4 regions of the Peribacillus sp. AS_2 genome follow, and region 1 is predicted to be linked to each of the others. Evidence: riboswitches for the same ligand, from Rfam matches in the RefSeq annotation. Region 1 holds a riboswitch; each other region holds the start of a gene.
The links. A riboswitch is a leader RNA that binds a small molecule or an ion and turns the genes downstream of it on or off. The one in region 1 is predicted to bind S-adenosylmethionine.
Positions count from the first base shown of each region.

Region 1 (8,278 bases):
AATTATCGTTGAAGGAATGAATGCCTTCCGTCAATAATTTGACTGTTTGCAGGAAGTTATAGATGATGACTGGTTTGAATACATTCAATTCAAAGTTACCTTGGCTTGCTGCAAAGCCAATTGTAGCATCGTTACCCACGATTTGTGTCGCAATCATGGTAAGCGCTTCACTTTGGGTCGGATTGACTTTACCTGGCATGATGGAGCTGCCCGGCTCGTTTTCCGGAATGGCAATTTCTCCGATTCCGCTTCTCGGTCCACTTGCAAGCCATCTGACATCGTTCGCAATTTTCATTAAATCTGCCGCCAATGCTTTCAAAGCACCGTGTGCGTAGACGATTTCGTTATGGCTAGTCAATGCATGGAACTTATTATCAGATGTGACAAAAGGATATCCTGTATCCGCTGCAATTTGTTTGGCAGAAAGTCCCGGGAATTCTTTCTTTGTATTGATTCCGGTTCCTACAGCCGTTCCGCCTAGAGCAAGGTTCAATAGTTTTTGGCTGCTTTCCTCAATCATCGCCAAGTCTTTATCGAGCATCGCTTTCCAACCGGAAATTTCTTGTCCTAATGTTAAGGGTGTAGCATCTTGAAGATGTGTCCGGCCGATTTTCACGACATCCCAAAATTCTTTTTCTTTTGTATCGAATGTATCACGAAGTGCTTTGATGGCAGGAACCAATTTTTCAGCGACTTCCATAAAGGCTGCAATATGCATGGCAGTCGGGAAAGTATCATTTGAGCTTTGTGCCTTGTTAACATCATCATTCGGGTGAAGGATTTCCGATTCACCATTTTCTTTTAACCATTCATTCCCTTTGTTAGCGACCACTTCATTCACATTCATATTACTTTGCGTACCGCTTCCCGTTTGCCAAACTACAAGCGGGAAATGTTCATCAAGCGTACCTTCAAGGATTTCGCCGCAAATCTTGACGATGGCGTTCTTTTTAACTTCGGAAAGATCGCCAAGATCATAGTTCACCTTTGCAGCAGCTTGTTTAACGTATGCAAATGCACGAACCAATTCAATCGGCATTTTTTCATTACCGATTTTGAAATTGTTACGGCTTCTCTCAGTTTGTGCTCCCCAATATTTATCAGCAGGAACTTTCACTTCACCCATCGTATCACGTTCGATTCTGTATTCCATGTGTTCTCCTCCTAAGTTTGCACTATTCATTGAAGAATTTTTGCATATGAAATGAATAATGTCGGATTATTCTTTCTCTCCATACATTGTACAAACTTTATTATTTTAAAGCAAAAATATCCCGTTGACCCTTTCCATATTTCTGAAAAATCCTAGGCCATTCATATTTTGATGAAAATTTGGATATTCTTTTTTGATACATAAAGTGTAGGCACCGCTAGGCTTCAATTGACCTGGCCATGAACACCAACACATCATTACCCCCAAAATGTCCTTGACAGTGTTTTGTATATATAGTAAATTCAAAAGAAATTGAATAATCTAAACTCTTATCGAGAGAGGTAGAGGGAATGGCCCGATGACACCTCAGCAACCTTCATTTGTTTCAAACCAATGAAAAGGTGCTAATTCCACAAGTTTATGAACTTGGAAGATAAGAAGAATGACTCGTCCCTACTTAATCAAAGTCTTCTTCTTAAAGAAGACTTTTTTTTATTTTATTTAACTCAAAGGAGCAGTGAAAACCATGTATAAACCTGAAACATATCTTGCTCAATTAGGAAATCGCAGTGAAACGGCGACAGGAACAGTCAATCCGCCAGTATACTTTTCAACAGCTTTTCGCCACGAAGGAATCGGTCAATCGACGGGATTCGACTACACAAGGACAGGTAACCCTACCCGCCAGCTATTGGAGCGATCCATCGCCGATCTGGAAAAAGGAGACCAAGGCTATGCCTGCAGTTCAGGAATGGCCGCCATCTCGACTATACTCGCCCTTTTTAAATCCGGGGATGCGTGGATTGTCAGTGAAGATCTTTATGGCGGTACATATCGGCTGTTAGAACAAGGTTTTAAAAAATGGGGATTGCAGTGTGACTATGTAAACACTTGTTGTTTGGAGGATATCGAAAAAGCCATCACTCCTCACACGAAAGCCATCTTCATCGAAACTCCCACTAACCCTCTTATGCAGCAAACGGATATTAGCGCCGTTGCCGCATTGGCTAAACGATATAATTTATTGCTAATCGTTGATAACACTTTTTACACGCCTCTTATTCAACAACCAATCTTGCTTGGAGCTGATATTGTGATCCATAGTGCAACCAAGTATCTCGGTGGTCATAATGATGTGCTCGCTGGACTGATCGTTGCTAGCGGCGCTGAATTATGTGATGCACTTGCCTTCCATCATAATGGCACTGGAGCTGTCTTGAGCCCATTTGATTCTTGGCTGTTGATGCGCGGAATGAAAACCCTGGCATTGCGGATGGAGCGTCATGAAAAGAATGCCAAGATACTTGTAGAATACTTATCGGAGCATGATTGTGTTACGGACGTATTGTATCCGGGCCGAGGCGGCATGATTTCTTTCCGCATCATTGATGAAGCGGCGGTCAACCCATTTTTACAATCGCTCTCATTAATTTCCTTTGCAGAAAGCCTGGGAGGGGTTGAAAGCTTCATCACCTATCCCGCCACACAAACACATGCCGATATACCGCTTGAGGTCAGAACGGCAAACGGTGTTTGTAATCGACTGCTCCGCTTCTCCGTTGGCATCGAGGATAGCGACGATTTGATTGGTGACTTGCAGCAAGCATTCGCACATGTAAAAAGGGAGGCACTACGATGACAGATCATGATTTTAGCTTTGAAACAAAATTACTTCATAATCAACATAAATTCGATCCGGTAACGGGCGGTGTGAGCGTCCCCATCCAGCATGCATCGACTTTCCATCAATCCGATATCGATCAATTCGGTAAATATGACTACAGCAGAAGCGGGAACCCAACCCGCGAGGCACTTGAAGACATCATTGCCGAACTTGAGGAAGGCACTCACGGCTTTGCCTTTTCATCAGGTATGGCTGCCATTTCAACAGCCTTCCTGCTATTGTCTGCCGGGGATCATATCGTCATTTCCGAAGATGTGTATGGCGGAACGTTCAGGATGGTCACAAGCGTTTTGAACCGTTTCAATATTGAGCATACCTTCGTTGACATGACGGACCTTGAAAGTGTCAAAGCGGCGGTTCAGCCAAATACCAGGGCCATATACATTGAAACGCCTTCAAATCCTTTACTTAAAGTGACCGATATTCAAGCTGTATGTGATATCGCAAAAAAAGCCGGTGCCTTAAGTTTTGTTGATAATACATTCTTGACGCCCGCATTGCAAAAACCGCTGAATCTGGGCGCTGATGTTGTCCTTCATAGCGCGACGAAGTTTTTATCCGGACATAGTGATGTGGTAGCTGGGCTTGCGGTCGTGAAAGATCCGGAATTGGCGGCAAGACTCGGTTCACTTCAAAACTCCTTTGGAGCGGTCCTTGGTGTTCAGGATGCCTGGCTCGTAATGAGAGGCTTGAAAACCTTGTCAGTTAGAATGGAACATTCACAAAAAGGGGCCGAAAAGATTGCAGCCTACTTAAAGGAGCAGCCCTTGGTGAAAAAAGTGTATTATCCCGGCCTAGCCGATCATCCACAGCACGCCATCCAGAAAGGCCAGTCACTCGGAGCAGGGGCGGTCCTTTCATTTGAATTGGAAAGTGAGGAAATCTTCCGTTCCTTCGTGAACACTGTCGAGCTCCCTGTTTTTGCCGTAAGCCTGGGAGCGGTAGAATCCATATTATCCTACCCGGCCAAAATGTCCCATGCGGCCATGCCTGCTGATGAAAGGGAAAAGCGAGGCATTACGAATAGCTTGCTCCGCCTCTCTGTCGGACTGGAAAATCCGGACGATTTAATCAAAGACTTCGAAGCTGCCCTCGTCAATATTGCCAAAGGGGAAGCAATTGCTGCAAAATGATTAAAGTAATGGGTGCCTCATATTTTATGGGCACCTTTTTTATTCCATCAATAAAAAGAAGACCATCGATTTCCCGATGGCCTAACTCTCATTTCTTCATATTATATTTATCCAGGAAGCGATCCACCCGTCCGCCTTTTTCAGCAAACTTCTGCTTTCCTGTATAATAAGGGTGCGTATCCGAGCTGATTTCCACTTTTAATAAAGGATATGTTTGCCCGTCTTCCCAAACGATTGTTTCATTGGACGTCTTAGTGGAGCCTGCCAAAAATTTATACCCACTGTTGGTATCCATGAATACCACTTGTTGATAATCGGGATGAATTTCTTGTTTCACTATTATCACCTCATCGTCAGTATAGGTATATCTTAAACGTAATGATTACTATTATCAACCATTATGCTTTAAGGTACCAAAAGTCGGTACCTTCATTATAGTTTAATCTAGATGATCTACCCTTATTCCATTGTGTTCAGCCAGCCATGCCTTTATGCGGACCTGCCTGCAGTTCATACATTTGATAGTACTTCCCTTTCAGTTCCATTAATTCCTCATGTGTACCTTGCTCAGCAATCCGCCCTTTTTCCAGTACAAGAATTTGGTCGGCATTTTTTATCGTGGAAAGCCTATGTGCAATGATGAAGGTCGTTCTCCCTTTTTTCAGCACTTCCATACCCTCCTGGATAATTGCCTCGGTTTCGGTGTCGATGCTTGCTGTCGCTTCATCCAAGATCAATATGGCCGGATTGAATGCAAGGGCACGGGCAAAAGAGATTAGCTGACGCTGTCCGGAAGACAGCGTTCCGCCTTTTTCGATCACGGGCTCGTCAAGCCCTAAAGGAAGATGCTTCAGCACTTTGTCCCCCCCGACATCTCTTAATGCTTTTTCAACCATTTCCCTTGTGATGCCTTTATGATTGAGACTGATATTGGAGGCGATGGTGCCAGTAAATAAATAGGGGTCCTGAAGGACGATCCCCATATGCTCCCTAAGCGTCTGATGGGGGATATCCAATATATTTCTGCCATCGATTTTGATCTGACCTTCACTGCTGTCATAAAAGCGGAATAATAAATTCATTATGGAGCTTTTTCCTGAACCGGTGTGGCCAACTAAAGCCACCGTTTCCCCCTGTCTAGCGGAGAAGGAAATGTCCCTTAACACATATTCTTTATCCTTATAACCAAAAGAAACATTTTCGAATTGTACGTTTCCTTTGTATCTGGATATGTTTTCATCGCTGACTGCCAATCCCTTCTCATCCAATAAGCTGAACGTCCTCTCCCCTGCAACAAGCGCCTGTTCAAGATTAGCGAACTGATTGACGATTCCGTGAAGCGGATGTAGCAGGCGGCTGATCAAATCAACAATTGCATACATCATCCCTAAGGAAATGGCCGAACCCGCTGTAAGGGAAATCCCGCCGAAATACCAGACGAAGGCCATCAGCGCCAAAAGCTTAATGACGCCAATCAAGTTTCCACCCGTCAACGAATTCAAATGGAGCATTTTATTTTGATAGGAAAAATGCTCCCGGTTCAGATTTTCAAAAGATTGCTTCGTCTCCTTTTCACGTCCAAATGCCTGAATGATGCTCATACCAGAAATGGATTCATTAATCATTCCATTAATATCGCTGACCCGTTCCCGAATGATGTGATTATATTTCGAGGCGAATTTACGGTATACCATCGTCCAGATAACGATGATCGGAATAAGTAGAAGGCCAATGGTACCGACTCGTGGATCCAGAATAAACAAAGCAATTAGAACGCCGAAAATATTAATGGTACTCGAGAAGAAGTTGGCGAGCACGGTTACATATAATTCCCGGATCGCTTCCGTATCATTAGTGACCCTGGCTACAATTTTACCCGCTGGCATATTATCAAAATAACGTATCGGCAGACGGGAAATATGCCTAAAAATATCATTTCGCATCTTCTGTATGATTCGGTTCGCCGCTTTCTGTAAATAAAAACTCTGGCCATATTGAAAAATGGAGGAAAGGATGACAAGGCTAAAATAAAAAGCCACAAGCTTAATGATCCGCGGGATTTCCGGTTGATAAAACCCCATCACTTCCTGACTCGTCAATTTCACTGCTTGCGCACGTTGCTCTTTCCCGTCTTTCTTGATGATCAATGATTGGTTCTCCAAGGTTCTGCGCCCATCTATAGGGACAGCTTCATCTACGAAGACAAATTGATTGCCAACCTGCAGAACATGGACTTCCCTGCCTTTCTTCTCACCTTTTGAAAAGTAATCAGCCCGTTTATACCAACTTCCATCATACTTAACTGCATCTTTTCCTTTACCTGTTTCATGCCAGGAAGATTCGATGCCAAGTATATGTGAATCGATGATTTTCTTGGCAACGAAAGGCCCCGTTAAATCGGCCGCTACCGAAAGAGCAAGCATGATCAGGGCGCCAATGATCAATTTTTTATAAAGGGCAGCATAATTAAAAAGTTTCTTTACGACCTTCATGCCTTCACCTCCGTTCCTTCGTCAACCTGCTGTCGTTCATATTGCTCGCTATACCAGCCATCATTCAGCAGTAAATCCGCATGAGTCCCCTCTTCGATGATCTTTCCGCTGTCCAATACGATAATCCTGTCCGCGTGCTGAACGGCTGATAAGCGGTGGGTTGTGATGATGGTCGTTTTCCCTGCCCGTTCTTTTTGGATATTTTCGATGATCGTCGTTTCCGTTTTTGCATCGACAGCGGATAAGGAATCATCCAATATAAGGATTTCCGGATTTTTGATCAATGCCCTGGCAATCGAGATCCTCTGCTTTTGCCCACCGGACAGAGCGACACCCTTCTCACCGACGAGTGTCTCTAGCCGGTTTGGCAGCATCATTAAATCCTTCTCAAAATCAGCAAGCCGGATGGCTTCAGCCAGTTCACCTTCCGTTGCATCCATTTTACCGAATAAGATATTTTCCCTAACAGTCTTCGAGAATAAAAAATGGTCCTGTGGAACATATCCGATCCATTTACGGATATCTTCAAGGTGCAGTTGCTCCAGCGGCATGCCTGCAAAAGCGATTTCACCTGTTCCTAAAGGATATTCCCGCAGCAATTGCTTCACGAATGTCGTTTTTCCACTACCTGTTTTCCCCACTATCCCCAATGTTTGACCGCGCTCAAGCTGAACGGAAATATCGGATAGATTCACAACCGTTGAGGACGGGTATGTAAAATGCACGGAATTGAATTGGATATTCCCCGGGTTCGTAATACTCTCCATCCCCATTGAATTCTTCACATCCGCTTCATACGAAAGGGTATCCTGAACACGGTCTAGCGAAGCATTTCCCCTTTGCATTACATTGATCAGTTCACCCACCGCGATCATCGGCCAAATTAACATGCCTAGGTACACATTGAACGAAACAAGCCCGCCAAGCGTTATGGCCTGTTGAAACACAAGATAAGCCCCATAGCCCAAACCGATTAAATAGCTGATGCCGATGATAATGCTGATTGTCGGATCAAAGAGGGCGTCGATCCTTGCCACGGCTAGGTTTTTGCCATATACATCCTCGGTCATTTCCTCAAATCGCTTTTCATCTTCCCGTTCCTGGACATAGGCCCGGATAACACGGACACCGGAAATGGATTCCAGGACCTTGTCATTTAAAGTGCCAAAGGCTGCTTGTGCATCCGTAAAACGTTTGTAAATTTTCTTCACGTAAATTTGCATCAGCACTGCCATGATCGGAAGCGGCAGCACCGCCGCAATCGTCAACTGCCAGCTGATCGTGGCTCCCATCATGACCACTACCGTGATGGTGAACAGCACCGCGTCTACGAGGGTCAATATCCCGAAACCAGCTGTGAGGGATATTGCCTTTAAATCATTGGTTGCCCTAGCCATTAAATCTCCTGTACGGTTTTTTTCATAAAAACTTGGAGTCATTTTAAGCAAATGGCCCATAAACCCTGACCTTAGCTTCCGTTCGACCAAGTTTCCGCCGCCGAATAACAGATAACTCCATAAGTAACCAAATAGGTAACTGCCGATCAGTACCATGAGCAAATAAATAACGTATTTCATGACCCCTTCCTGCGTCATGCTGCCATTGTTCATATCATCGATGGCATTCCCGACAAGTTTTGGCGGGATAACCTCCAAGATATTCACTAGACATAGAAATAAAATCGCCAAGGTGTAACGCTGCCACTGTTCTTTAAAGAACCAGGACAGTTTTTTAAAAATCGCAAACATGAATTCCCCTCCCTTTTGGTCAAACCTTTCACTCGCTAACCGCTTTCTGGATCTCCCGGCTGCAATAA
Region 1 covers NZ_JAPTGA010000003.1:354,614-362,891, reverse strand. The annotation lists gene fumC (class II fumarate hydratase) at 1-1,153, opposite strand, end outside; SAM riboswitch class I at 1,480-1,593, shown strand; gene OTG27_RS07225 (methionine biosynthesis PLP-dependent protein) at 1,680-2,792, shown strand; gene metC (cystathionine beta-lyase) at 2,789-3,970, shown strand; gene OTG27_RS07215 (type B 50S ribosomal protein L31) at 4,059-4,307, opposite strand; gene OTG27_RS07210 (ABC transporter ATP-binding protein) at 4,444-6,462, opposite strand; gene OTG27_RS07205 (ABC transporter ATP-binding protein) at 6,459-8,210, opposite strand.

Region 2 (8,278 bases), on a different contig from region 1:
GGCCCTCTGTAAAATTATTGGCCCCTATAAATAATAGACCAAGAATAAGGATGAAAGTTCCAATCATCTCACTTAATAGATTTGAAAATGTGTGCGGGATTGCAGGTGAAGTCGCGAATACACCAAGCTTCGCCCCTGGATCATCCGTAGCTTTCCAGTGTGGCAAATAGTGCAGGAATACTAGAGTTGCGCCGAGTATCGCGCCAATCATCTGGGCAACGATGTAACCGGGCACATCACTCCATGGAAATTCTCCAATAATGGCAAAACCTACTGTGACCGCCGGGTTTAAATGCGCCCCGCTTATGGAACCCACTGCAAAAACACCCATGGTAACCGCCAATCCCCACGCAATCGTGATAACGATCCAGCCGGCATCTTTTGCATAGGAACCTTTTAAGGATGAACCTGCCCCAATACCTGCTCCGAATAAAACTAAAATCATCGTGCCTAACACTTCTCCCCAAAATGGAGTCATGATAAAACCCTCCCCTGATAATTTTTTAAACCTTGCCAACAAATAAAAGGAGATCCACAGCAGAACTATATTCATAAAAAAATTATGAATATATCTGTTGTGAATCTCCTAGTCTCCGTCACATATATTAACTTGTACTGTAAAATATACTAGGTTATGAAAACGCTGTCAATATTTTGCGAAAAATTAATCTATTATTCTGTAATTTTTTTCAATTTTTCCCTATTAGACGATATCCCATAATTCAGTTTTTGAAGTGGTGATTGACGAGGCGCCGGCATCAAGGGCATTCAGGACTTCATCCGAAGTACGTATGAGGCCGCCTGCAAAAATCGGTGTCTGCAATCGTTCCTTCACTTCTTTTATCATCCATGGCATGGCGCCCGGCAATACTTCGATATAATCCGGCTTGGTTTTCTGCACCAGCTTATAACTTTTCTCAAGCGCATGTGAGTCTATTAAAAAGATTCGCTGGATGGCAATGACCCCCTTTTGCTTCGCCTTCAATATAACGCTTGATTTAGTCGAAATCAGCCCATAGGGGTTATATTCCTGACAAATGAATTCTGTCGCGTACTCATCACTTCTTATGCCATGGATCAAATCGACATGATAAATCATTTTCTTATTATGCTGCTTAGCCATCATACTTACATTTTTCAATTGTGAGATATGCAAATCAAGAAACACACCTATTTCATAGGAACTTTCTAGAAATCTTTCAAAATCCTTCATGCTTGCTGAAGCAGGCAAAATCTTCTGATCCATCATCATCCTCCTCATTCCCAGAAAAACTCAAAACTTCAAGTCATTTAGTATATTTTAAAGAACTTGATTTATCAAACACATTTTTTCATGAACCATGTAACCTTAACACTATCATACCTTTCACACCCTTTATAGATTGCGGCAAAGGATATATGTAAAATATCCCCTTGAATCATAAAGAGAGTTTCATTTTTAATGCACCTTCGACGAGTTCATACGATCTAATTGTGCCAATGGGAATCTTTCTCACGATGCTCCAAGCATTAACATTCATTTTGATCGCTCTTTTTTCATATTCAAAAAATGGCGGTCTGTTAAATATCCTTTGGTTGATGAAATCCCTGTCAATTGGTTCCATTTCGACTAATTCAAATGAAATCGTTCTTTTTTCCACATGAACCGGTTTTAATGTAATCCGGAAAGCCACGTTTTTCTTAAACATCATTTTTTTCACTTCCATCGTTCCGGAAAGCACAATATGCCTTGGCGTAATTTCGACTTTAATCTCCTGACCAGATGATTTCATTTTTATGATTCTCTCTATCATGGCATCAGTTACCGTAATCGGTATGCCATTTTTGAATGGACTCATCCTTGCATTCCCTCCCCACTCAAAGCATATGCCGGATTCCCTGATGCCGTTAACATTTCAGCCCGGATTAATAAACGGTATATTCGAAATATTCCAGCTCCACCCCTTGACCTTCGTAAAAACTACCTGTATAGTCATAGTTAATTTAATAGACAACTCTTATCCAGAGAGGTGGAGGGACTGGCCCTTTGATGCCTCAGCAACAGACTGATCTTGTACTGTGCTAATTCCAGAAGTTTAAAAACTTGAAGATAAGAAGAGTATATAGCTTTGTTGCCAACACCTCTTCTTATTTTTTAAGAAGAGGTTTTTTATTTTGGCTGTTTTCACATACTTTGTTGCTATTTACCAGGTAGTGGGTTGTGGTTGATTTCCCCTCAAGATGCTCGCTTTCCGCGGGGCGGGCGGTGAGCCTCCTCGGCGTAAACGCCTGTGGGGTCTCACCTCTCCCGCTGCTCCCGCAGGAGTCTCGCACTTCCGCTCCAATCAACCTTAAATAGTTTCGTTTAAAAACAACAATCTTTACGAAAAGAGCCTTTATTTTTAAAAGGAAAGAAGGAATGCAACATGTCAATCACATTAACGAAAGCCCCATTCAGGGCCGACCACGTCGGAAGTTTATTAAGACCGGAACGTTTACATATTGCCAGGAAGGACTTTAAGGAAGGTACCATTTCAGCTGAGAGGCTTCGTGAAATTGAAACTGAAGAAATCAATCGGATCGTCGATAAACAAATCGAAGTTGGTTTAGAGGCCGTTACGGACGGTGAATTCAGACGAACATGGTGGCACTTTGACTTCCTCGAACATTTAAATGGCATCGAGGGATATGTAACTGAAAAAGGCCTCACATTCGATGGTGTCGAAACAGAGAGATATAATGTTCGCAATACCGGGAAGGTTTCATTCAACCCTGAACATCCCTTCATTCGTGATTTCATTGAATTGAACAAAATCGTGAACGGACGTGCCGTTGCCAAGCAAACAATCCCCAGTCCGAATCAATTATTTGCTGCAGGCATTCATAATGAAGACGTCTACCCTGATATTGAAGACTATGCAAATGATATCATCAACGCCTATCAGCATGCTTTGAAAGCCTTTTATGAAGCAGGTGTGCGTTATCTTCAATTGGATGATGTATATATTGCCAGACTTTCAGCTCCGGATTTCCAGTTCAAAGATGGAAAATATACGAGGGAACAATTAATTGATCTTGCACTTCGGGTCATTAATGGAGCATTGGAAGGCAAACCAGAAGACCTTATCGTCACTACCCATCTATGTCGCGGAAACTACCAGTCGACATGGGCATTTGAAGGAAGCTATGCCCGTATCGCCCCAACTTTATTGGCAAAAGAAAAAGTGGATGGATTCTTCTTGGAATATGATGATCAACGCTCAGGGGATTTCAAACCATTGGAATACATTCCAAATGGCGGTGCACGGGTCGTACTGGGTGCCGTCACTTCAAAAAATGGAGAAATCGAGGACAAGGAAGCTGTTAAGGCACGCATTAAAGAAGCATCGCACTTCGTTCCGCTCGAACAATTATGCTTAAGCCCTCAATGCGGCTTCGCCTCCACCCATCACGGCAACAAGCTAACCGAAGCACAGCAATGGGAAAAACTGAAATTCGTCGTTGATGTAGCGAAAGAAGTATGGGAATGATTATTTTACGGAGACTTTAAAACTTATTTACAGGATTCAAACAACCTAATCGGCTTCAATATAAGCGTGCCGATTAGGTTTATTCTTATAACCCTAAAACTGAAAGCAAACAAAAAAGAACGGCCATCTGGACGTTCCCTTTTTACTTGCAGCTATCATCATCATCATCCTCCATTTTCTTCACGAATATATCATCCGTCACCCTATCTTCCAGCTTGTTCCTCAAGGCCAATTCCGCAGCCTTCCCATCACTAGGCGATCCGTCCGAGAAGTACATCGGAAACAGGGAGAAAAACATAACGTAGAAAGAAAAATAGATGAATTGATACCAGATCACCGAGCTGTCCAGGATATTCTGATACACTAAGCTATATATGATCAGCATGCTGACTAAATTAAAGATAGCCCCCCCTAAATATATCAGCGTATTCGTCAATCGATTATCATGTTTCAATCCCTTGAACTCGCAAGTCCCATTCCAAAAATAATATTTCCTCACCTCTATGTTCCGAAAGGCGAAAAGTTTATTGCCACACCCGATCAAGATTTTCTTTTCTGATCCCCCAAAGAGCGTAACAAAGAAAATATGCCCGCTCAAATGTATCAGCGTAACGATCGGCATGATCAAAAAAAAGGAAAATAGAAATTTAATGATATCAGAGAGACCAAACATATTTAACTAACCCCCTCCTTACCAGGATGCTACTCTGATACCCTGCCCACACTGGTTATAACTAGTAAATTTTCACAGTGGTAATATGTTGCTTTCCACAAATGATAAGAGGATAATTGTTCTCCTTCCGCTTCACTTCGAACTTCGAACGATCATATCGACCCTCCCCCTGCTTTTTCCGGCATTCAAAAAAAAACAGGCTATCACCTTCCAAAAATACTGGAAAAGCGATAGCCTTTACATCTTTATTTAGCGATTGGGGGTGCGAAGGATTTCTGCGTTGTTTTGTCCTGGCTCCAAGCCTGCATGTTTATATTCAGGGGTGAAAACCGATGTTTTGATCGGGCAGGCGATTTGCCTCTGGACATTCCCTTTTCCGTCAGGAACCTCGACGATCATTCCCCTCTCCTTCAATTGGGGATGCTCACCCGCTTCTGTGAAAGTCAGCACTGGTTCTGCGCAGGCCTCGAATTCAGCGAATATCTCCTGCCATTCATGAAAATCTCTTTCGAGGAAAGCCAGCCGGACGGCCGTTTTAAACCTGATTCCGCTTTCTTCATCGCTTTTCTTGCTCAGCTCATATAATTCGGGTGCACCGATCGCTTCACATAATGCTTTTCGAAAAGGGGGCTCAAGGCTACCTACCGAAAAATAGCGTCCATCTTTCGTTTCGTAAAAGTCATAAAAAGACCCTCCGTTCAGCATCAGTTTTTCTGGTTCAAGTTCAAGGCCACCTTGTAAACTCAGAGGTGCGGATATGGCATTCAAGGCAAAACTGCAGTCGGTCATGCTGATGTCGATGGCTTGGCCGAATCCTGTTCTTTCCCTGTGAATGACTGCAGATAATATTCCGATGACAGCATGCAATGAGCCTCCGGCAAGATCTGCTATTTGGGTTCCGTTTTTTGCCGGACCGTCCTTTTTCGTACCGGAATAGCCTGATAAGCCTGCTATCGAAATATAATTGATATCATGTCCCGGTCGTTCTTTATAGGGACCAGTCTGGCCATAGCCCGTGATGGAACAGTAAATCAGCTTCGGGTTGATCGATTTTAATGCCTCATACCCCAGACCCAAACGTTCCATGACACCTGGACGGAATTGTTCAATGACGATATCGTATTCCGTCACTAGGTTTCTTACGGATTCGATAGACTCGGATTGTTTTAAATCCAGTGTGATCGACTTCTTCGATCTGTTAAGATATTGATTCACACCCCATGAATCCTTTGTCCCCGGCCTCTCCACCTTCAAAACATCCGCTCCTAAATCCGCTAGCATCAAAGTGGCAAATGGGCCTGGCAGTAACGTTGAAAAGTCCAATACTTTTAAATGAGTCAATAAGGTCATCAGCTGTGCACCTTCCCTTTCCCTTTAAAATAGTAAAAGCCCTCCAGTCGTTCCGTACATGCAATTTAGCTGAGTTTACGATTATCATATAACACCTCCCATAATATTTGTATAAATTTCCATTTAATAAAAATAAAAGACCAGGAATCAGCTTCCTGGCTTTTGATAATGAGCCTATAGAAAACAAGGAAAAACCGGACAATTCAATACTGCATTGTCCGGCTGCTTTTACTTTAAGCTTGTTCAGTCATATTTTTTGTCAAAGTCAAATTCGACTTCATCAAGTTTAACGAATTTAGTTTTTCTTATAAATTTATAGCCAAGCCATAGACCAAGGAAAAGCGGAATCCCCAAGTATGCAGCTACAACACTGCCCCAATCGATATGGTCTGAGAAAAAGGCTTGGATATTTTGGGACAGGATGACGATCATGCCGATTAAAATGGCAAAAATCGGTCCGATCGGGAACCATAATGCCTTATATGGCAGCTTCTCCAATGAATGGCCTTGAGCGATGAACGCTTTCCGGAAACGGTAATGGCTGATGGAAATTCCGAGCCAAAAGATGAATCCTGTAATTCCGATGGCATTCATTAACCAAATATACACTTTGCCATCGCCGAATATGGAGGCTAAAAAGGCCAGCATGCCGATGGAGCATGTCAAAACCATGCCTGCAACCGGTACGCCTCGTTTATTAAGTTTTGCAAAAATGCGCGGTGCTTGCCCATCTTTTGCCATTGAATATAGCATACGGGTAGATGCATATAGACTAGAGTTACCTGCAGATAATACCGCTGTTAAAATGACGGCATTCATAAGCGAAGCGGCAAAGGCGACTCCAGCTTTTTCAAAAATGAGCGTGAATGGACTTACCATGACGTTATCACCTTGCAAACTCGAGTTCGTATAAGGGATAAGCAGTCCAATTACGAAGATTGCCAATACGTAAAAGAGCAAGATCCTCCAGAAGACACTTTTAATGGCCTTCGGTATATTCCGTGCAGGATCTTCACTTTCCCCGGCAGCCACACCGACAATTTCGGTACCTTGAAAAGAAAAGCCAGCCGCTATGAAAACGATGAAGACACCCATGAACCCGCCCGGGAAAGGAGCGTCATCGACGGTGAAGTTTTTAAAGCCTACTGCTTCGCCGCCCATAATGCCGACGATCATTAGCAGCCCGACGATAATAAAAATAACGATGGCGGTTACTTTTATGAAGGAAAACCAGTATTCCCCTTCACCATATCCTTTAACGGATAAATAGTTCAATAGGAAAATGAGCACCAAGAATGATGAACTCCATAACAATGATGGACTATTCGGAAACCAGAATTTCATGATCATTGTCGAGGCTGCCAACTCTGCGGCTATCGTCATCGACCAATTGAACCAATACGTCCATCCCAAGGCAAAACCAAATGCCGGATCGACGAATTTCGATCCATAGGTACTGAAAGAGCCGCTTGTCGGCATAAAGGCTGCCAATTCCCCTAAGCTCGTCATCACGAAGTACACCATTGCCCCAACTAAGGCATAAGCAAGTAATGCCCCGCCTGGCCCAGCTGTATGAATGGCTGCACCGCTGCTGAGGAACAGCCCGGTACCAATAGCCCCGCCAATGGAAATCATCGTTAAATGGCGGGATTTCAAACCGCGCTTTAACCCTTGTTCTTCTTGCTTTGGAGGATGCAAGATGTCATTTTCTTGTTTTGGTATCATAATTTTTCATCCCTTTCTATATAAGCGCTTTCATATATGGGGAAATCATTTAATAAATTTTCCTATTTCATAGACTCTCAAATAGACCTAATTTACAATTCGAATTCCTTTTCTGAATATATGCAATTTTCATGCCAAATTTACAAAGCGCAATATTCAACAGATTATCCAAAAAAATGCCTTCAATAGACAAATTTCTTTGCACTTTACGCCATGGTTTTTTGCACATTATGCCATGGTTTTTTGCACATTTATTCATTTGGTTTAATTTAAATACATTCCAAATATTACTAAAAGAATATATCCAAAGAATATTTCTATTAAAATCCATTTTTCTCCATTTTATTCCTTTAAATGTCATATTTTTCGCGAGTTTTCTCCATTTGATAATAATTATGAAACGATGTAAAAATGAGGTATTCTCATGAAGGAGTTGAGTGTTATGAAAGGTAAGGTATTTTTAGGAACTGCACTATCAATCGGTCTATTATTTTCTGCTATTCCCCATCAAGAAGCTTTAGCGGCAAAAAATGTGTTAAGTGTTGAAAAGTACAATAAGCATAGGGATTCGCTAGAATACAAGTCTGGGAAGCTTACGGACCCGTCAAAGCAAACGGCAGAAGATATCATTCTTACCTTTTTTGATGAGAACAAAAAGTCTTACAAGCTAGAAAAGCAAAAGGCGAAGGACTCCTTCACGATCGAGAAAGAAAGCAAGGATGAACTGGGCAATACCGTCCTTAAATTGCAACAAACCTATAAAGGCGTACCAGTATGGAATTCCACACAAGCCGTATTGATTGACGCTAAAGGTGTATTGACCGTCGTGTCCGGTACGGTTGAAGCCAATCTAAACACGAAATTAGGGAAAAAGGCTAAAAAAGGCATCAGTGAATCCGAAGCTATCAAAATAGCTGAAGCGGATCTGGGGTTCACACCTGCTTACGAGCAATCACCTGAATCTGACCTGTATGTATACGCAAATGAAGGCAAGGCCGATTATGTATATAAAGTCAATTTG
Region 2 covers NZ_JAPTGA010000001.1:559,395-567,672, reverse strand. The annotation lists gene OTG27_RS02725 (MIP/aquaporin family protein) at 1-478, opposite strand, end outside; gene OTG27_RS02720 (glycerol-3-phosphate responsive antiterminator) at 704-1,252, opposite strand; gene OTG27_RS02715 (hypothetical protein) at 1,419-1,838, opposite strand; SAM riboswitch class I at 1,995-2,096, shown strand; gene OTG27_RS02710 (5-methyltetrahydropteroyltriglutamate--homocysteine S-methyltransferase) at 2,406-3,509, shown strand; gene OTG27_RS02705 (hypothetical protein) at 3,652-4,182, opposite strand; gene OTG27_RS02700 (CaiB/BaiF CoA transferase family protein) at 4,432-5,532, opposite strand; gene OTG27_RS02695 (amino acid permease) at 5,776-7,257, opposite strand; gene OTG27_RS02690 (M4 family metallopeptidase) at 7,700-8,278, shown strand, end outside.
Region 2: another riboswitch for S-adenosylmethionine. It lies ahead of OTG27_RS02710 (5-methyltetrahydropteroyltriglutamate--homocysteine S-methyltransferase); the one in region 1 lies ahead of OTG27_RS07225 (methionine biosynthesis PLP-dependent protein).

Region 3 (8,278 bases), on a different contig from region 1:
AGGCGGGTTTGCGATGATCCCTTTAATCGAAAATGAAGTGGTCGAAAAGAGAAAATGGATGAAAAGCGAAGAAGTTACGGATGTTTTTGCTTTATCTCAGTCCGTACCGGGAGCTGTCGCCATTAACTCCGCCACCTTTATCGGCCATCGAATTGCCGGAATGAAGGGGGCAATGGCAGCCATGATCGGTGTTTCATTACCTACCTTTTTAATTGTTCTGCTCCTGGGCATTGTGTATTTTTTCATTCAGGATAATCCGAAGGTAGAATCCGCATTCATATCGATCAGAGTTTCCATAGTAGCCATCATCGCCTATGCGGCTATCAAGATAGGAAAAACCGCAGTTGTAGACAAATCAACTTTCTGTATTTTAATAGCAGGAATTCCCGTCCTCTTCTTTCTTCACCCTGTGATGGTTATATTAGCAGGAGCCCTAGCCGGTATTGTGACCATCTCCATTAAGAGAAAATTAGGTTACGATGTCAAGATGGACAAAAAAGATAGGAAAATAGAAGAAAATGATTTCGAACCTTTCATGGGTGCTGGCATATAGGTAACACAAAATAGGGACTAACTAATTTTTAAGAAAGCATGTGATGGAATGATGGAATTGTGGGAGTTGTTTAGCACCTTCTTTATTATCGGCTTTGTATCTTTCGGAGGCGGATACGCCATGATTCCCGTAATAGAATCGGAAGTCTCACAGCATGGATGGATGACAACGCAGGAATTCACCGATATAATCGCCATTTCCGGGATGTCCCCAGGACCTGTCACCGCCAATAGTGCCATTCTCGTTGGCTATTCGACTGCTGGGTTAGCAGGAGCCATATCATCTGCTCTAGGAATCTTGCTTCCTGCCATTATATTCGTAACCGTTATAGCCACATTTTTCAGCAAATTGAATCATTATCCTGTGGTTCAATCCATGTTTTATGGATTAAGACCGATTGTCACTAGTTTGATCATCTTTGCAGCGATCAGTTTAGCACTTTCCAATCATATGATAGCCGTGAACTTTTCATGGCATACGATAAGCTTATTACTCGTATTTGGTTTATCGTTATTTGCCCTAATGAAATTACGCTGGCATCCAGCCTATGTAATTATTCTTTCCGGTTTAGTTGGTGTTGTCCTCTATTCATGACAGGTGTCGCACACACTACCATCACTAATTTGGACCGGAATTAAGCAGAAAAATTGAAAAATGATTGAAACTATATAAATGTATTTACCATACAGAAAACACCCTGAATCCAATGATTCAGGGTGTTTTATTATTATATTCTCTTTTTAAGAGGTACGTTTCTTCATTTCATCATTTCCCGGCTGAAACCGTGGAAAACCAATCAGGATGGCAATGACGCCACAAATTCCAATCAGGATTGGGTAATATGAATATGGCAAGATGCTTATCGGTGAAATCTTTGCTACCCCTGCTGCAACAAGCAGTTGTGCTCCATATGGGATCAACCCTTGGATACAACATGCAAAAATGTCAAGGACGCTCGCCGATTTCCGCGGATCAATCCCATATTTTTCAGCAATATTTTTGGCAAGTGGCCCGGCAATGATAATCGAAATCGTGTTATTTGCCGTTGAAAGATTTGTCAAACCAACAAGCCCCGCAATGCTGAATTCCGCCCCTTTTTTCGATTTGCTATTTCGTGTCACAAGGTGGAGTAGAAAATCGATACCACCATTATGTTTGATTACAGCTACCATACCTGCAATTAAAATGGCAAGGAAGGAGATTTCATACATTCCCGCCATTCCTTCTCCAACTTTTTGAATGACACCCAACGGTTGATAACTACCATCTGCCAAGCCGATGATTCCTGCAAATACGATTCCGATGGAAAGGACCAAGAACACATTGACTCCTGCCAATGCAGTGACCAATACGCAAAGATACGGAAGAATCTTCACCCAATCATAAGACTGTTGGGAAATGTCAGCTTGTTCACCCATCGTTAAAATTCCTAGGATGGCACATGTGATGATGGCTGCAGGTAAAACGATGAAAAAATTCACTTTAAACTTATCCTTCATTTTCGTTCCCTGAGTTCGAACAGCAGCGATTGTCGTATCTGAAATGAATGAAAGGTTATCCCCAAACATCGCACCACCAATAACGGCTGCCATTGAAAGGGCAAGTGAAATATCAGTTTGTTCACTAATTCCAACCCCGATAGGTGCCAGGGCAACAATCGTTCCCATGCTTGTCCCCATGGATAGTGAAATGAAACAAGCGATGATGAAAATCCCTACCATTAATAGATTTTGGGGAAAAACAGCTAAGGCAAGATTGACTGTTGATTCAACTGCCCCCATACCATTGGCAACTTCAGAAAAAGCGCCTGCTAAAAGGAAAATGATTACCATTAACATAATATTGGCGTCACCGGCACCTTTACAGAAGATATCAACCTTTTCATTGAATGTCTCTTTCCGATTCATCGCCAATGCAGCTGCCGATGCAATGGAAATCGCTACAATCACCGGAAATGAATAAAAATCTTTAGTGATGATTCCGGATCCAATAAATAAAATTAAAAATACGACAAATGGGATCAATGCCCATGGATTCCCTTTATTGTTTGCACTCATGATGTACACCTCTTTTTATTTTTCCCGCGACATGTGTCACAGCTCTTATTCTATTAACAGTTTTCGCAAATAACTCCAATTTGAACCTACCTGATTTTTCAGTCATGGAGCTGTAGCAAAAAACTGGCATAAAAAAAGACCCCTTCTATTTAATAACAAGAAGAGGTCTTTTAATTTATAAAAAACACCCTCCTTATCTTTCAGGCGAAAATCAACCTGCTGGATTTGGCACAGCACTCCATTTAAGTCCGCTGCCGAGACATCTTCGGGCCAGTCCCTCCGTCTCTCTTGATAAGAAGATTACATTATATAATTATTTAAAAATTACGATGCCTGCCAGAAAAGTACCACGCTGGAAACTTGCCTGAGTTCGTGACATCGAAAGTCGTTTTGAAAAGCAAATATAACAGTACAGCATTTTGTCTATTTTCGCAAGGGTTAATTTTTAAAGTGTTTCACATGCACTCCTTACTGTTTATAAAGAGATCTAAGTTGATTGGAGCGGGTGTGCGAGGCTCCTGGGGGAAAAGCGAGTGCCTGGAGGCAACGTTCAAATTGTAAAAACCATAAAAAAAATGCAGACAAACTCGATCTTCATCGAGTTGTCTACATTCTGAGAGGTCTAATGACTTCTCAGCAAATTTGTTGGATTAGGTTAGGTGAATTATTTTTAGTCGAGTTCACATCAGTCGATACTTCAAATGCTTCCATCTGTTCCGAATCGAATGATTTTAAATACTTTTGCAGATATGCAGGATCATTAATGGAAGGATTCAACCAATCTTTTTCATCTTCTGGTTTTAGGATGACAGGCATGCGGTCATGAATGCTGGTCATTAGCTCATTTGGCACAGTTGTTATAACGGAGCACGAATAGATGCTGATGCCTTCAGGAGATTTCCAGGATTCCCAGAGGCCGGCCATTCCAAATGGAGCATGATTCTTCAGTTTTATACGCATCGGTATTTTTCTTTCTGGTGTCTTCTTCCATTCATAAAAAGAGTCAGCGATTATCATGCATCTCTTCTTCCTATACGCATTCCTGAAGCTTGCTTTCTCAGCAATGGTTTCCGCTCTGGCATTGATCATTTTGTAGCCCGCTTTTTCGTCTTTTGCCCAGAAAGGAATGAGTCCCCACCGAAGAAATCCAAGCCGGTTCCTTACCCCGTCATTAATGACGGAGAGCACGGATTGGGAGGGAGCAATATTGTAGCTGAATTGGTATTCCTCATCAAATGACCCTTGAATATCAAACCGTTCTTTTATTTCTTCTATGTCAGTGAAAAGAGTGAAACGTCCACACATAATATCGCCACCGTATTAAGATTTATTACAGTGTATCAAATGGAACGGGCAGTCACAAATCAGCGTTCTAAAATCCTGATATCAGTAAATGGTTGATTAAATAATTCGCTGGAAATCAAAAGGGTGCCAAGGACTTCTCTTTCATCTTCAGCTTTAATGATTTCCGACAAGATTAAGGTACTGCCATTCCTGACCGTTACTTTATATTCATTCATGGAATCCCTCCTCAAAAGGCTAGATGGTTGTTATTATAAACCAAAAACCCACAAGTATCAGTATTGAACTTAGCAGAGGCATGGAAATCCACATGCCTTTATACTTTAAATGGTTAGTTGAACGAAGCAATGCAAGGACCATGAATCCTTGTGAAGGAGGCGCAAAAAACTGTCCATGAATATTCATGGACAGTCTGGGGGCTTTAAAGGTTTTTCGCTTCAAAATTGGGAGATAACATTAAGGAAGGCCCCAACAGTCGATACGAAAAGAAACGCTCTTTCTGGGAAGACCGAATTGGATTTGCCGCCATCCCATGTCCATTATTTAAAATGCAGCAAAACCTCATTTATTAAATGCCCTGCCAATGTAACGGTCTTATTATTTTCGTCCAATGAAGGGTTCACTTCAGAGATATCAAATGAGAGGATCTTTTCATTCGATACGATATGCCTAATAATGGCACGGACCAATTTCGGATCCAGTCCAAACGGCGATGGTGCACTTACCCCAGGTGCGTAGGCTGAATCAATAACATCCGTACATAATGTAAGCATGATATAGTCATTTTCCTTAGCGAATTCATTTATCCTCCGCTTCGTTTCATCCATTTCGTATAATGACAAATCTTCTTCCAATATGTAGTTGACATTACTCTTCTCTGCAGTTTCAAACAGTGCCTTCGTATTCCCCTGCTTCTGAATTCCGACACATAAATAGCCACAACTTTGATCTTCGTCCAAAATCTGCTTAAACATCGTGCCAGATGAAGTTTCATTTTCATAAGGTCTCATATCAAAGTGAGCGTCAATATTAATAATCCCTAGTCTAGCTTTTGGTCCAATGGATTTCCTAATCCCAAGATAATGGCCATACAGGGTTTCGTGACCTCCCCCAAGTATGATAGGAATCGCTTTACTCTCCAAAATCCGGGCAACAGCTGATCCCAGTTGAGATTGGGCGGCTTCCATCTCTGTACTTTCACATATTACATCGCCAGCATCCACCAGCTCGGTTTGGGAAGGTAAATGACAAGGTAATTTTGCCAACGATTGCCTAATATGATCAGGACCCTCGGCAGCACCAACCCTGCCTTTATTCCTTTTGACGCCTTCATCACATTTAAAGCCAATCAGTCCAAAAGTTCGTGATGCATTGGAAGAGGTGGCTAATTCCGAAATGGGTGCCAAGCGCACTCTTTGGTGGTATCTGAAGCTGTCCAGGTCAGTTTGGGAATCAATTCTTCCATTCCAATATTTTAAAGTCGGGTGAGTATACATAATTTCTCCTTTATTTTAAAAATTCCGAAATATCTTTCTTAAAAATTATAATAGAGATAATGTATAATTACCAATACAAAAATTTAATATTTCTATAGAAGGTCAACGTACATTTATGATATTGACAGATATATCTGTTGGAGAATATCTCCTTGTATCCGTTTGACATTGCTGCTCAAGCCAGTAGATTTAGCAAGGGAGTATCGATTTTGCCTATAAATAAAATCCACAAAAAGCCCAATTTCTCGGTGTTGTAAGCGAGAAATTGGGCTTTGGCATCATATAAAAGCGACCTTTAACAGAAGGCCTATCAATTTTCAGTTACTGCCCCCTTATATGACCTAGTGACAGGGGGCTTTGCCAAAAAACCGCAAAGCATCATGATTTCAATGATTCTCCTAATTCGAATGTTCTTCTTTATGATAGAAATGTAAAGAATTATAGTATTTCTATATAACCTTCTGTTCCATTTACTCGAATACGTTGCCCATCTTTTATCAGCTTGGTGGCATTTACCACACCGACAACGGCAGGTAAGCCATATTCACGTGCGATGACTGCTCCATGGGTCATCAGCCCGCCAACTTCGGTGACGAGTCCTTTTATGGATACAAATAATGGTGTCCAGCTAGGATCGGTGAAGGTTGTAACCAGTATATCTCCATCTTCTAGATCTACATCTTCCATGTTTAGGATGACGCGTGCTCTGCCCTCTATAATTCCGGAAGAAACCGGTAGACCTACAATAGCATCGGCCATGAGATTGTCTCGTTTATACTCCCCTACAATGATTTCACCATCAGACGTGATAACACGTGGTGGAGTAAGTTTTTCATATAATCTGTACTCGTCTTTTCGTTTGCTGATCATCTGGTAATCTAGTTTATTTGTTCGTACGACTTCATGAAGTTCTTCAAAAGTGAGATAATATATATCTTCTTTTTCATGAATAACGTTGGCTTGTACGAGTTGTTCGGCTTCCTTGAGTAAAGACTGCTTATAAACGAAGTAGCGGTTAACCATGCCGTATTTTGGATATTCCCGATAACCGATGAAATTCCGGATTAGACTGATCATTCGTTTTGTTTCTTTGGCTTTTTGTTCACCATCCGGTAATTGCTTCAATCGATCTAATATCTCTAGTTCTTTTTTCAAAGCTTCCTGTCGCCCTTGCTCAAATTTCAGATTGCTGGCATTAGGCTCAAAGTTTTTGATATTACTTAGAATCACGGGGACAAGTGTAGTTGGTTTTTCGCTCCAACGGGTTTTAGTAATATCGATTTCTCCAGCACATCGCATTCCGTATTTGCCGAGATAATCATGGATAGCATCCTGAGTTTCCTGACCACCATCAAACTTAACTAGTTCATCCATAAAATTATCATCTTTTACTTGTTGTAAATAATCAATTACTTTTGGATAAGGACGTATCACATCTGCGACATCCATTAGGGCCAGACCCATTTCTGAAGTTATATTGTTTGGTACAGATTGAGAAAGCGTGTCGGCTGCGTTTTTTTCACCTAACCACTTATTCATTTTTTCATTGATCCATGATGATGCATCTATAGCAGCCATAAACACAGCTGAACTTTGTGGGTCAAATAAAATCTTCTTTAATATCTGGATATCTTCCAGAATGAAATCAAATAACTCCGAACCTGATTTCGTTTGGATGTTTTGTTTTAATTTTTCTATCGATGTTTGACTACGTTTAATCAAATCAGAAACGATTGTCGGGTCGTTTTCAATTTGCGCCCTAGAATCCGCAGACGGCACACTTTTATTGCTTTTACCGGAACTCTGTTCTTGCTTATCATTTGGTACAGATTTTATGAAATCCCCTCGCTCTATTATGTTAATGAGTGCGTCTTTCATGAGCGGGTCGTGTTGTCCCATGGCCTCTACTAACATTTTTCTGCTTTCAGGTGAAGCCACCATATGTGTGACATCAACAAACAACCTTCCGCCAGCTATACGCATGGGTGCAGGAGTCGTTAACAGCCAAAAAGATAATCCCAATGGTTTCATGGCGTCCGTCATCATTTGTTGATGACCGACAGATACATAAACGTGATTCTCTTGATCATTCGCTTCTGGGATGGGGTATAAAGTAGTGATTGGACGGCTCTGGACAATATAAATTGTATCATCAACCAAACACCATTCGATATCTTGCGGACAGCCAAAATGCGCTTCAAGCTTTCTGCCGATCCTTTCAAGCCCCAACACTTGCTCATCTGATAGGGTCGATAAAACCTGCTGCCCCGGCTCAATTTCCTTTTCCACCGTTCCGCCTTCTTTTCGTGCATATATAGCCAACTTTTTGGCAGAAATCTTCTTCTCCACAATCCTACCTTCTTGCACTTTATAATTGTCCGCAGACACTAAGCCAGAGACAAGTGCCTCACCCAGCCCAAAGCTAGCATCGATCGAAAGCACCTTGCGGTTTGAGGAAACTGGATCAGCTGTAAATAGTATTCCTGAAGCTTGTGGAAAAATCATCCTTTGAATAACAACAGACAGATAAACCTTGCGATGGTCAAATCCGTTTTGCATTCGGTAAATCACGGCACGATCAGTAAATAGTGAAGCCCAGCACTTACTAATATGTTGTAAAATTGCATCTTTTCCTTTGATGTTTAGATAGGTATCCTGTTGACCTGCAAAGGAGGCAAATGGAAGATCTTCGGCTGTAGCGCTAGAACGAACAGCATATGCATGCTCGAAGCCAAAAGTTAAGAGACATCGGTCGATATCTTCTTCGATCCCCTTGTCGATCTCGATTCCCTCAATCAGATCACGAATCTTCCTGCTAATTTCACTTATTCTTTTTCGTTCGTCCACTTTTTGTACTGCAAGCTGATCGA
Region 3 covers NZ_JAPTGA010000012.1:145,414-153,691, reverse strand. The annotation lists gene OTG27_RS20385 (chromate transporter) at 1-553, shown strand, start outside; gene OTG27_RS20380 (chromate transporter) at 602-1,147, shown strand; gene OTG27_RS20375 (Na+/H+ antiporter NhaC family protein) at 1,294-2,610, opposite strand; SAM riboswitch class I at 2,801-2,908, opposite strand; gene OTG27_RS20370 (SOS response-associated peptidase) at 3,244-3,915, opposite strand; gene OTG27_RS20365 (hypothetical protein) at 3,975-4,130, opposite strand; gene hutG (formimidoylglutamase) at 4,452-5,408, opposite strand; gene ppsA (phosphoenolpyruvate synthase) at 5,847-8,278, opposite strand, start outside.
Region 3: another riboswitch for S-adenosylmethionine. It lies ahead of OTG27_RS20375 (Na+/H+ antiporter NhaC family protein); the one in region 1 lies ahead of OTG27_RS07225 (methionine biosynthesis PLP-dependent protein).

Region 4 (8,278 bases), on a different contig from region 1:
AAAGGTTTCACGTTTCGGTGAGGAATATCTTGAGTTCCAAGACCCACATGGTTTGCAACTTGAACTGGTTGAGCGTAAAGAAGGTAAAAATAGCGAGTGGTCATTCGGGGGTGTACCAGCTGATAAGGCGGTCAAGGGTTTCGGCGGAGCTGTATTATTTACATCAAAACCGATCAAAACGATGGAACTTTTAGAGGAAGTGATGGGCCTTCAAAAGGTTGGGGAAGAGGGCGATTTCATCCGCTTCAAATCCACATCGGATATCGGCAATTTGATCGATGTTAAAAAAACGGTTTTACCAAACGGTAAAATCGGAGTGGGAACTGTCCATCACATTGCATGGCGTGCGAGCGATAATGAAGATCATAAAGAATGGAGGGAGCATATCGGTAACCATGGCTATGGTGTGACACCCTTTACAGACCGACAATACTTCAATGCCATTTATTTCAGGGAAGATGGAGGCATACTCTTTGAAGTAGCCACAGATCCACCTGGCTTTGCTCATGATGAAACGAAAGAAACGATGGGCAGTAAATTAATGCTGCCGCCATGGTTGGAAGAAAAGCGGGAAGTTATGGAAAAAACGTTACTGCCGGCAGTGCCGAGAGTACTAGAGGAGGATAAATGATGAAACATATTTTTCAAAAAGGAAGTAATCCAGAAGCTCCGTTACTACTGCTGTTACATGGCACTGGAGGAACGGAAACAGATCTCTTGCCATTATCCGAAATGGTTTCACCGGGTTCGTCCGTACTGAGCGTACGGGGAAATGTACTTGAAAATGGAATGCCCCGTTTTTTCCGACGGTTAGCTGAAGGGGTTTTTGATGAAGAGGATTTGATTTTCCGAACGAAGGAGCTTTATGACTTCTTGGAATCAGCGTCCGGAAAATATGACTTCGACCGTGACAGAGTGGTGGCATTAGGTTATTCCAATGGTGCAAATATAGCGGCAAGTTTGCTGTTCCATTACGAAGGGGCCTTACAAGGAGCGATTCTTCATCATCCAATGGTTCCAAGACGAGGGATTGCTTTGCCGTCCCTTTCAGATATACCTGTATTTATAGCTGCAGGTAAAAACGATCCGATTTGCCCTGCAGAAGAAACTGATGAACTTAATCAACTTTTACAGCAAGCTGGCGCTACAGTTGAAGTTCAGTGGGAAAATTACGGTCATCAGTTGACACGTTCAGAGGTTGATGCAGCAGGTTCATGGTTTCAAAAGAACTTTTTAAAAGAATGAGGGGGAATGAAGATGATTTCTGTTAACCCTGAAAGTCTGACTGAACGGGATAATTATAAGTTTTTGACTGGAAGCATTATACCGAGACCTATAGCGCTGGTTACGACACAATCCGAAACCGGTACAATCAATATAGCGCCGTTCAGCTTTTTTAACATAGTCAGTTCAAATCCTCCGATGATTTCCATTTCTGTTCAACGGAAAGAAGGAGTTTCAAAGGATACAGCCCGAAATGCAATTCAAACAGGTGAGTTCGTTGTTCATATCACTGACGAAAATAATGTTGCTGATGCAAATCGAACGGCCAAGGAACTCCCATCTGAAGAAAGTGAATTGGGTCTTACTAATTTCACGCTGGCTGTTAGTGATAGGGTATCCGTACCAGGATTGGAAGAAGCAAAGGTGCGTTTTGAATGTACATTAGAGCAATCGATTCCGTTGGCAGGTTCCAAGAATGAACCTGGTTGTGATTTACTGATAGGGAAAATAGTCTGCTATCATATAGAGCAAGATATTTACCATAATGGCCGTATTGACCCGAAAGGGCTAAAACCTGTAGCAAGATTAGCAGGTCATACTTATACAAAACTAGGGGAATTATTTGAAATAGAACGTCCTTAAGGAAAAAGAAAAAAATGGCGACATCTTTTAAGATGTTGCCATTTTTAAGACCAAAATGACCCCGGTTAGTTTTATTTGCCATTATAATAAGCTTAGCGCTTGTTCCAAAAATAAGCAGCCTTTTAATATTAATGCCGCAGACGCCATGATCGTTAGCATTTAAAAGGAAGTCTTTACATTCCGAAACAAAACTTGACAAATTTTTCATAGATTGATAAAGTTATAAAAAAATAATTTCTTATCCAGAGAGGTGGAGGGACTGGCCCTATGAAACCTCAGCAACAGGTCTACAAAGACACTGTGCTAATTCCAGGGGGTGAAACCTTGATAGATAAGACCGTACGTGTTTATTTGTCAGTAACGCACTCTTTTTTAGAGTGCGTTTTCGTTTTTTCTGGATGCAAGATTAAGGAGAGTAAGAATGGATAACAAAAGGAAGCATGATTTTCAAAGGCAAATGCAAGCACGGCATATAATAATGCTATCGCTTGGCGGGGTGATTGGAACTGGTTTATTCTTAAGTTCGGGTTATACGATTCAACAGGCTGGTCCGTTCGGAACCATCCTTTCGTATCTGATTGGTGCATTAGTGGTTTATCTAGTCATGCTATGTCTAGGTGAACTATCAGTGCATATGCCCGAGACTGGTGCGTTTCATAGTTACGCAACCAAATACATCGGACCAGGGACAGGGTATACAGTAGCCTGGTTGTATTGGCTAACCTGGACTGTTGCACTAGGTTCGGAATTCACGGCTGCAGGATTGTTGATGCAGCGATGGTTTCCATCAATCAGTGTCTGGGTATGGAGTGCTCTATTTGCCATTTTGGTTTTGGCATTAAATGCGTGGACCGTTAAGTTTTTCGCTGAATCCGAATTCTGGTTTGCGTCTATAAAGGTATTTGCTATTGTAATATTCATTATTCTGGGAGCTGCGGCAATGATAGGTTTCATTCCAATGATTAACGCACAATCAGCTCCGTTATTTTCCAATGTTACAAGTGCAGGTTTATTTCCAAATGGTGCTTTTGCCATTCTAATGACGATGCTCGCGGTGAATTTTGCATTTTCTGGAACTGAATTAATCGGAGTTGCAGCTGGAGAAACTGTGAATCCGAAAAAAACGATTCCAAAGGCAATCCGTATGACATTATGGAGATTGATTATCTTTTTTGTCGGTACCATCGTTGTTTTATCCGCATTATTGCCTGTTTCGGATGCAAGCGTATTAGAGAGCCCCTTTGTTGCCGTTCTAGAACGAATTGGAGTGCCATATGCAGCGGATATTATGAACTTTGTTATATTAACTGCCATTTTGTCCGCTGCGAACTCAGGACTATATGCCTCATCCAGGATGCTTTGGTCACTTGCAGATAAGAAAACTATTTCACCAATATTTGCAAAATTGACAAAACGGGGTGTTCCCTTAAATGCAGTCCTTTTCAGTATGCTGGGCGGTGTTTTAGCACTTTTCTCGAGTATTATTGCGCCGGATACTGTATATATAGTGCTTGTATCCATTTCTGGACTAGCCGTGGTTATAGTTTGGATGAGTATTAGCGCGTCACAGTTTCTATTTCGCAGACGATATATAAACGAAGGAAACTCAGTTAATGATTTGGCTTATCATACACCATTATATCCATTCGTACCAATCGTTTCATTTATGCTATGTCTTGCTTCTTGCATAGGAATTGCATTTGATCCTACACAAAGAATAGCACTATATTGTGGCATTCCGTTTATTTTGTTTTGCTATGGAAGTTATTATCTGACACAAACCATAAAGAAAAGAGGAGTAGACCATGAAAAATAAAATTAACCCAATTGAAGCAATTTTACAAGGTCATTCAGTTATGATTTTGGACGGAGCTTTAGCTACAGAGCTTGAAAGTCATGGGTGTGATTTGGACGATCCCCTGTGGTCTGCACGAGTATTACTTGAAAATCCAGAAGTGATTTACCAGGTGCACTCTGACTACTTTCGAGCTGGTGCTGACTGTGCGATAACGGCAAGCTATCAAGCAACGGTTGAAGGTTTCGCCCTCCGCGGAATACAAGAAAAAGAGGCATTGGATCTAATCAGGAAAACGGTTTTACTAGCAAGAAAAGCAAGAGATGACTTTTGGAAGGAAGAATATCAAACGATTAGACCTAAGCCATTGGTTGCTGCATCAGTTGGACCTTATGGGGCTTATCTTGCAGATGGTTCAGAGTATGTTGGGAATTATGGTGTTTCAGATGAAACTTTGGAGGCATTTCATCGCTCACGAATATCAGCTTTGATTGAAGCAGGAGCTGACATTTTAGCATTTGAAACGATTCCTTCCCTGCAAGAAGCAAAAGTATTACATTCATTATTGAAAGATTATCCAGAAGTTTATGCTTGGCTGTCTTTTTCTTTGAAAAATGAAAAAGCGATAAGTGACGGCACATTGCTGGAGGAGTGTGCCAGATTGTTTGGGGACAGTGAGCAAATTGCCGCAATTGGCATCAACTGTGCGCCTGTATCAGTTATCACGGAAGCCATACAGGTGTTGCGTGCAAACACGCATAAACCAATTATCGTTTATCCGAATTCCGGTGAATCATATAATCCAGAAACTAAAACATGGCATGGTCCAGAATCATGTAATAGGCTCGATGTGAAATCTGAAGATTGGCACCATGCGGGGGCAAATATAATTGGAGGATGTTGCAGAACCGCTCCACATCATATTGCTGGCATTTCAAGAAAGTGGCGACCTTCCGTGGTAACGTTCTCCTAGCATTTTTTGTTATCAAAAATATTGTTATTAAATATGTAAGTAGTCGGGAAACCTATAAACAAAAAGAACAGGAATCTGGCGGTTCCTGTTCTTTTTGAGCTCTTTATTCAGATTCGAGTAATTTGAAAGGATTGAATTATTAATTTCTTGGCACTTCAGAAATAAGTCGCACAAGATCAGCTGAAAATTACAGGTAAACCAACCCTTTTGCAAAAACTGTAAAAAGAGAAATTAAATCATATTTTTTTCGTGCTTGGGAAAACTAGACAAACAATGAATGGAAAGGAGAGAATGAGTTATGAGTCGTGGTAAAAATTTTAATCATAAAGAAAAAGGACATCCAGGAAATTTACCCAATAATAGAATTAGCGAAGAGAAGGAACACAGCCGCCAGTATGAACAGATTGAGGATATTGTCACTCATGAAGCTTTCAAGAATAGGGAAAAAGAAGATGAAATGCCTTAAAATATGGAAATGCAGCATATCTGTTGAGACATTATATTGAGGAATTTTCCATTTCTTTAAGGATTCCAATAATAGAAGCACATGAATTAAGACATAACGCTCACTTCATGTTGCTTCTTTTTTGATATTAATTCACCGGGGGAAACCATGATCTTTTCCATGTTTTTTCTTTCATTGCAAATAAAGAGGGAAAATGAATAAGTCTAAAGAGGACAACAGAAAATGAAAATGGATGGGATTTTTTAAAAAAACCGACTATCTTCTATATATTAGTTAATGAAATTTAAATTTCAAACACGGAAATAATTACGTGCAACCGTCAAAATGGGCGAACCGACTATCCTAATTGATGAAAGCCGCGGTATATTACAGTTATAATGAACATGTCAGGCAGTATAAGAACCTGCTGAAGAAGTACGGTTCTTTTACCAAATACCAGTTTAAACTCAATGTCTGCCTATGTTTCATTTTGTTTATCGCGATTTATTTCCACTTCCCGTTTAGCTCTAATAAAAGCGATAAATTGAATCGTTTCCTCTTCAGAAAGGGAAATTCCATCTACAGCTAGCTTCATATCTGGTAAATCCGTTAATTCCATGACTTGAGGCGACTCATTATCCATATCCTTAGATTGATAATCTACTCGACCCAGAATGTAATCAGTTGAGGTATCATATAAGCCTGCCAATAAATTAATCGTTTCTAATGAAGGGCGGCGGTGGCCCGATTCGTAACCGGCATAGGTACTTTTGGCGATTCCGAGCCTGTCAGCGGTATATTGCAAAGACCATCTTTTGGACTTCCTTAATGTAGTCAATCTATTTAAAATCATTATTATTACTCTCCTTTTATATAAATCCATTATAACATCATATTGAAAAAAGTGTACGCGTAATGAATAACTTTCGCTTGATTTCACTATGAAACATGACTATAATTACATGTGTTGTACGCGTTACATGAACATTTACAGCGGAAACATCCTTTTCTGAGATATTAGAATGATAGTGAAACAGGGAGGCTTATTAGGGGGTAGTATATTGGAAAAGTTAAAATCAAAAATGAAGAAGTTGATGTTGCTTACTACAGGTGGTACAATTGCATCGTTAGAAGGAAAAAATGGACTTGTTCCAGAAATGAAAGCTGACGAAATTTTAGGCCACCTACCGGGATTGGATTTACTATGTCAGATTGATAGTAAGCCTTTGATGAATATTGATAGTACAAATATGCAGCCGGAAGATTGGACAGAAATGGCACAATCCATCCATAAGCACTACCATGATTACGATGGCTTTGTGATAACCCATGGAACAGATACAATGGCTTACACTTCTGCTGCGCTCTCATATATGTTACAAGATTTAGGGAAACCAATCGTCATTACTGGTTCTCAGGTCCCGATTGCCTTTAAAAAGACAGATGCCAAAAGGAATATCTCTGATGCGATCCGGTTTGCTTGTGAAGATATTGGAGGAGTATATGTTGTTTTTGATGGCAGAGTCATTCAGGGTACGAGGGCCATTAAATTGAGAACGAAAAGCTATGATTCGTTTGAAAGTATTAACTATCCTTATATTGCGACCATATTCAAAGATAAAATTGAGTATCTAAAGCCAGTTCATTCACGAAAGAATAAGGAAGCTAAGTTGGATGCTTCCCTATGTACTGATGTTGCTTTAGTCAAGCTGCATCCCGGTATTAAGCCTGAATTCTTTGATTTCCTGAAAAATCAATGTCGGGGAATCGTAATTGAAAGTTATGGAAGCGGTGGTATTCCATTTCAAGGAAGAAACATTTTAGAGAAATTGAATGAGTTAGTACAATGTGGAATATCCGTTGTCATTACTACCCAATGCTTAGAAGAAGGGGAAGATATGGATATTTACGAAGTGGGACGAAAAGTGAACAAGAATGTCATCATTCGTTCCAGGAATATGAATACAGAAGCCATCGTTCCTAAGTTGATGTGGATATTAGCGAAGACGCAGGATCCTAAAAAAGTGAAGGAAATGATGGAAACACCGATTGCAGAGGACATTACATTCTAGAACAAACAAAGGGGCAAGAGGAAATGTTGATAGAAGAGAAAACATACCGAATCGAGAAAGACTTTCTTGGGGAAAAGGAAATTCCAGCAGATGTTTATTATGGTATACAAACTTTACGCGCAGTGGAAAATTTTCCGATTACCGGTTACAAAGTCAATGAAGAAATGATTCGTGCACTGGCCATGATTAAAAAAGCGGCCGCTTTAGCGAATATGGATACCAAACGATTATATGATGGTATTGGAAGCGCTATCGTCAAAGCTTCTGAAGAAGTGATCGATGGAAAGTGGCATGAATATTTCATCGTTGACCCAATTCAAGGCGGTGCGGGGACATCGATGAATATGAATATTAATGAAATCGTTGCCAACCGTGCGTTAGAACTTATGGGACACAATAAAGGTGATTATGTACATGTTAGCCCAAATAGCCATGTTAACATGTCTCAATCAACCAATGACGTATTCCCAACTGCCATTCATTTATCAACATTGCGTCTTTTGGAGCAATTGTTACAAACAATGACCAAGATGAGTACGGTTTTAAAGAAAAAAGCAAAACAATTTGATCATGTTATCAAAATGGGACGCACACATCTTCAGGACGCAGTGCCGATTCGCCTTGGTCAAGAATTCGAGGCTTACAGTCGCGTTTTGGATCGGGATATAAAAAGAATAAGTCAATCACGTCAACATTTATATGAAGTGAATATGGGAGCAACAGCAGTGGGAACGGGATTGAACGCAGATCCGCGTTACATTGAAAACGTTGTTACATATTTAGCTGAAATCAGTAACTTGCCGCTTGTAGGAGCAGAACATTTAGTAGATGCAACCCAAAATACGGATGCATACACTGAGGTATCAGCTTCATTGAAAGTATGTATGATGAATATGTCTAAAATTGCAAATGATTTACGTTTGATGGCTTCAGGACCGAGAGCGGGATTAGGAGAAATCACACTTCCAGCCCGTCAACCAGGTTCATCCATCATGCCAGGTAAAGTAAATCCAGTCATGCCAGAATTAATTAATCAAGTCGCTTTCCAAGTAATCGGGAACGATAATACGATTTGCTTAGCATCAGAAGCGGGACAACTAGAGTTGAACGTAATGGAACCAGTGCTT
Region 4 covers NZ_JAPTGA010000015.1:97,986-106,263, reverse strand. The annotation lists gene OTG27_RS22150 (ring-cleaving dioxygenase) at 1-631, shown strand, start outside; gene OTG27_RS22145 (alpha/beta hydrolase) at 631-1,245, shown strand; gene OTG27_RS22140 (flavin reductase family protein) at 1,258-1,866, shown strand; SAM riboswitch class I at 2,102-2,204, shown strand; gene mmuP (S-methylmethionine permease) at 2,288-3,682, shown strand; gene mmuM (homocysteine S-methyltransferase) at 3,672-4,634, shown strand; gene OTG27_RS22125 (hypothetical protein) at 4,933-5,100, shown strand; gene OTG27_RS22120 (helix-turn-helix domain-containing protein) at 5,558-5,932, opposite strand; gene OTG27_RS22115 (asparaginase) at 6,162-7,151, shown strand; gene aspA (aspartate ammonia-lyase) at 7,175-8,278, shown strand, end outside.
Region 4: another riboswitch for S-adenosylmethionine. It lies ahead of mmuP (S-methylmethionine permease); the one in region 1 lies ahead of OTG27_RS07225 (methionine biosynthesis PLP-dependent protein).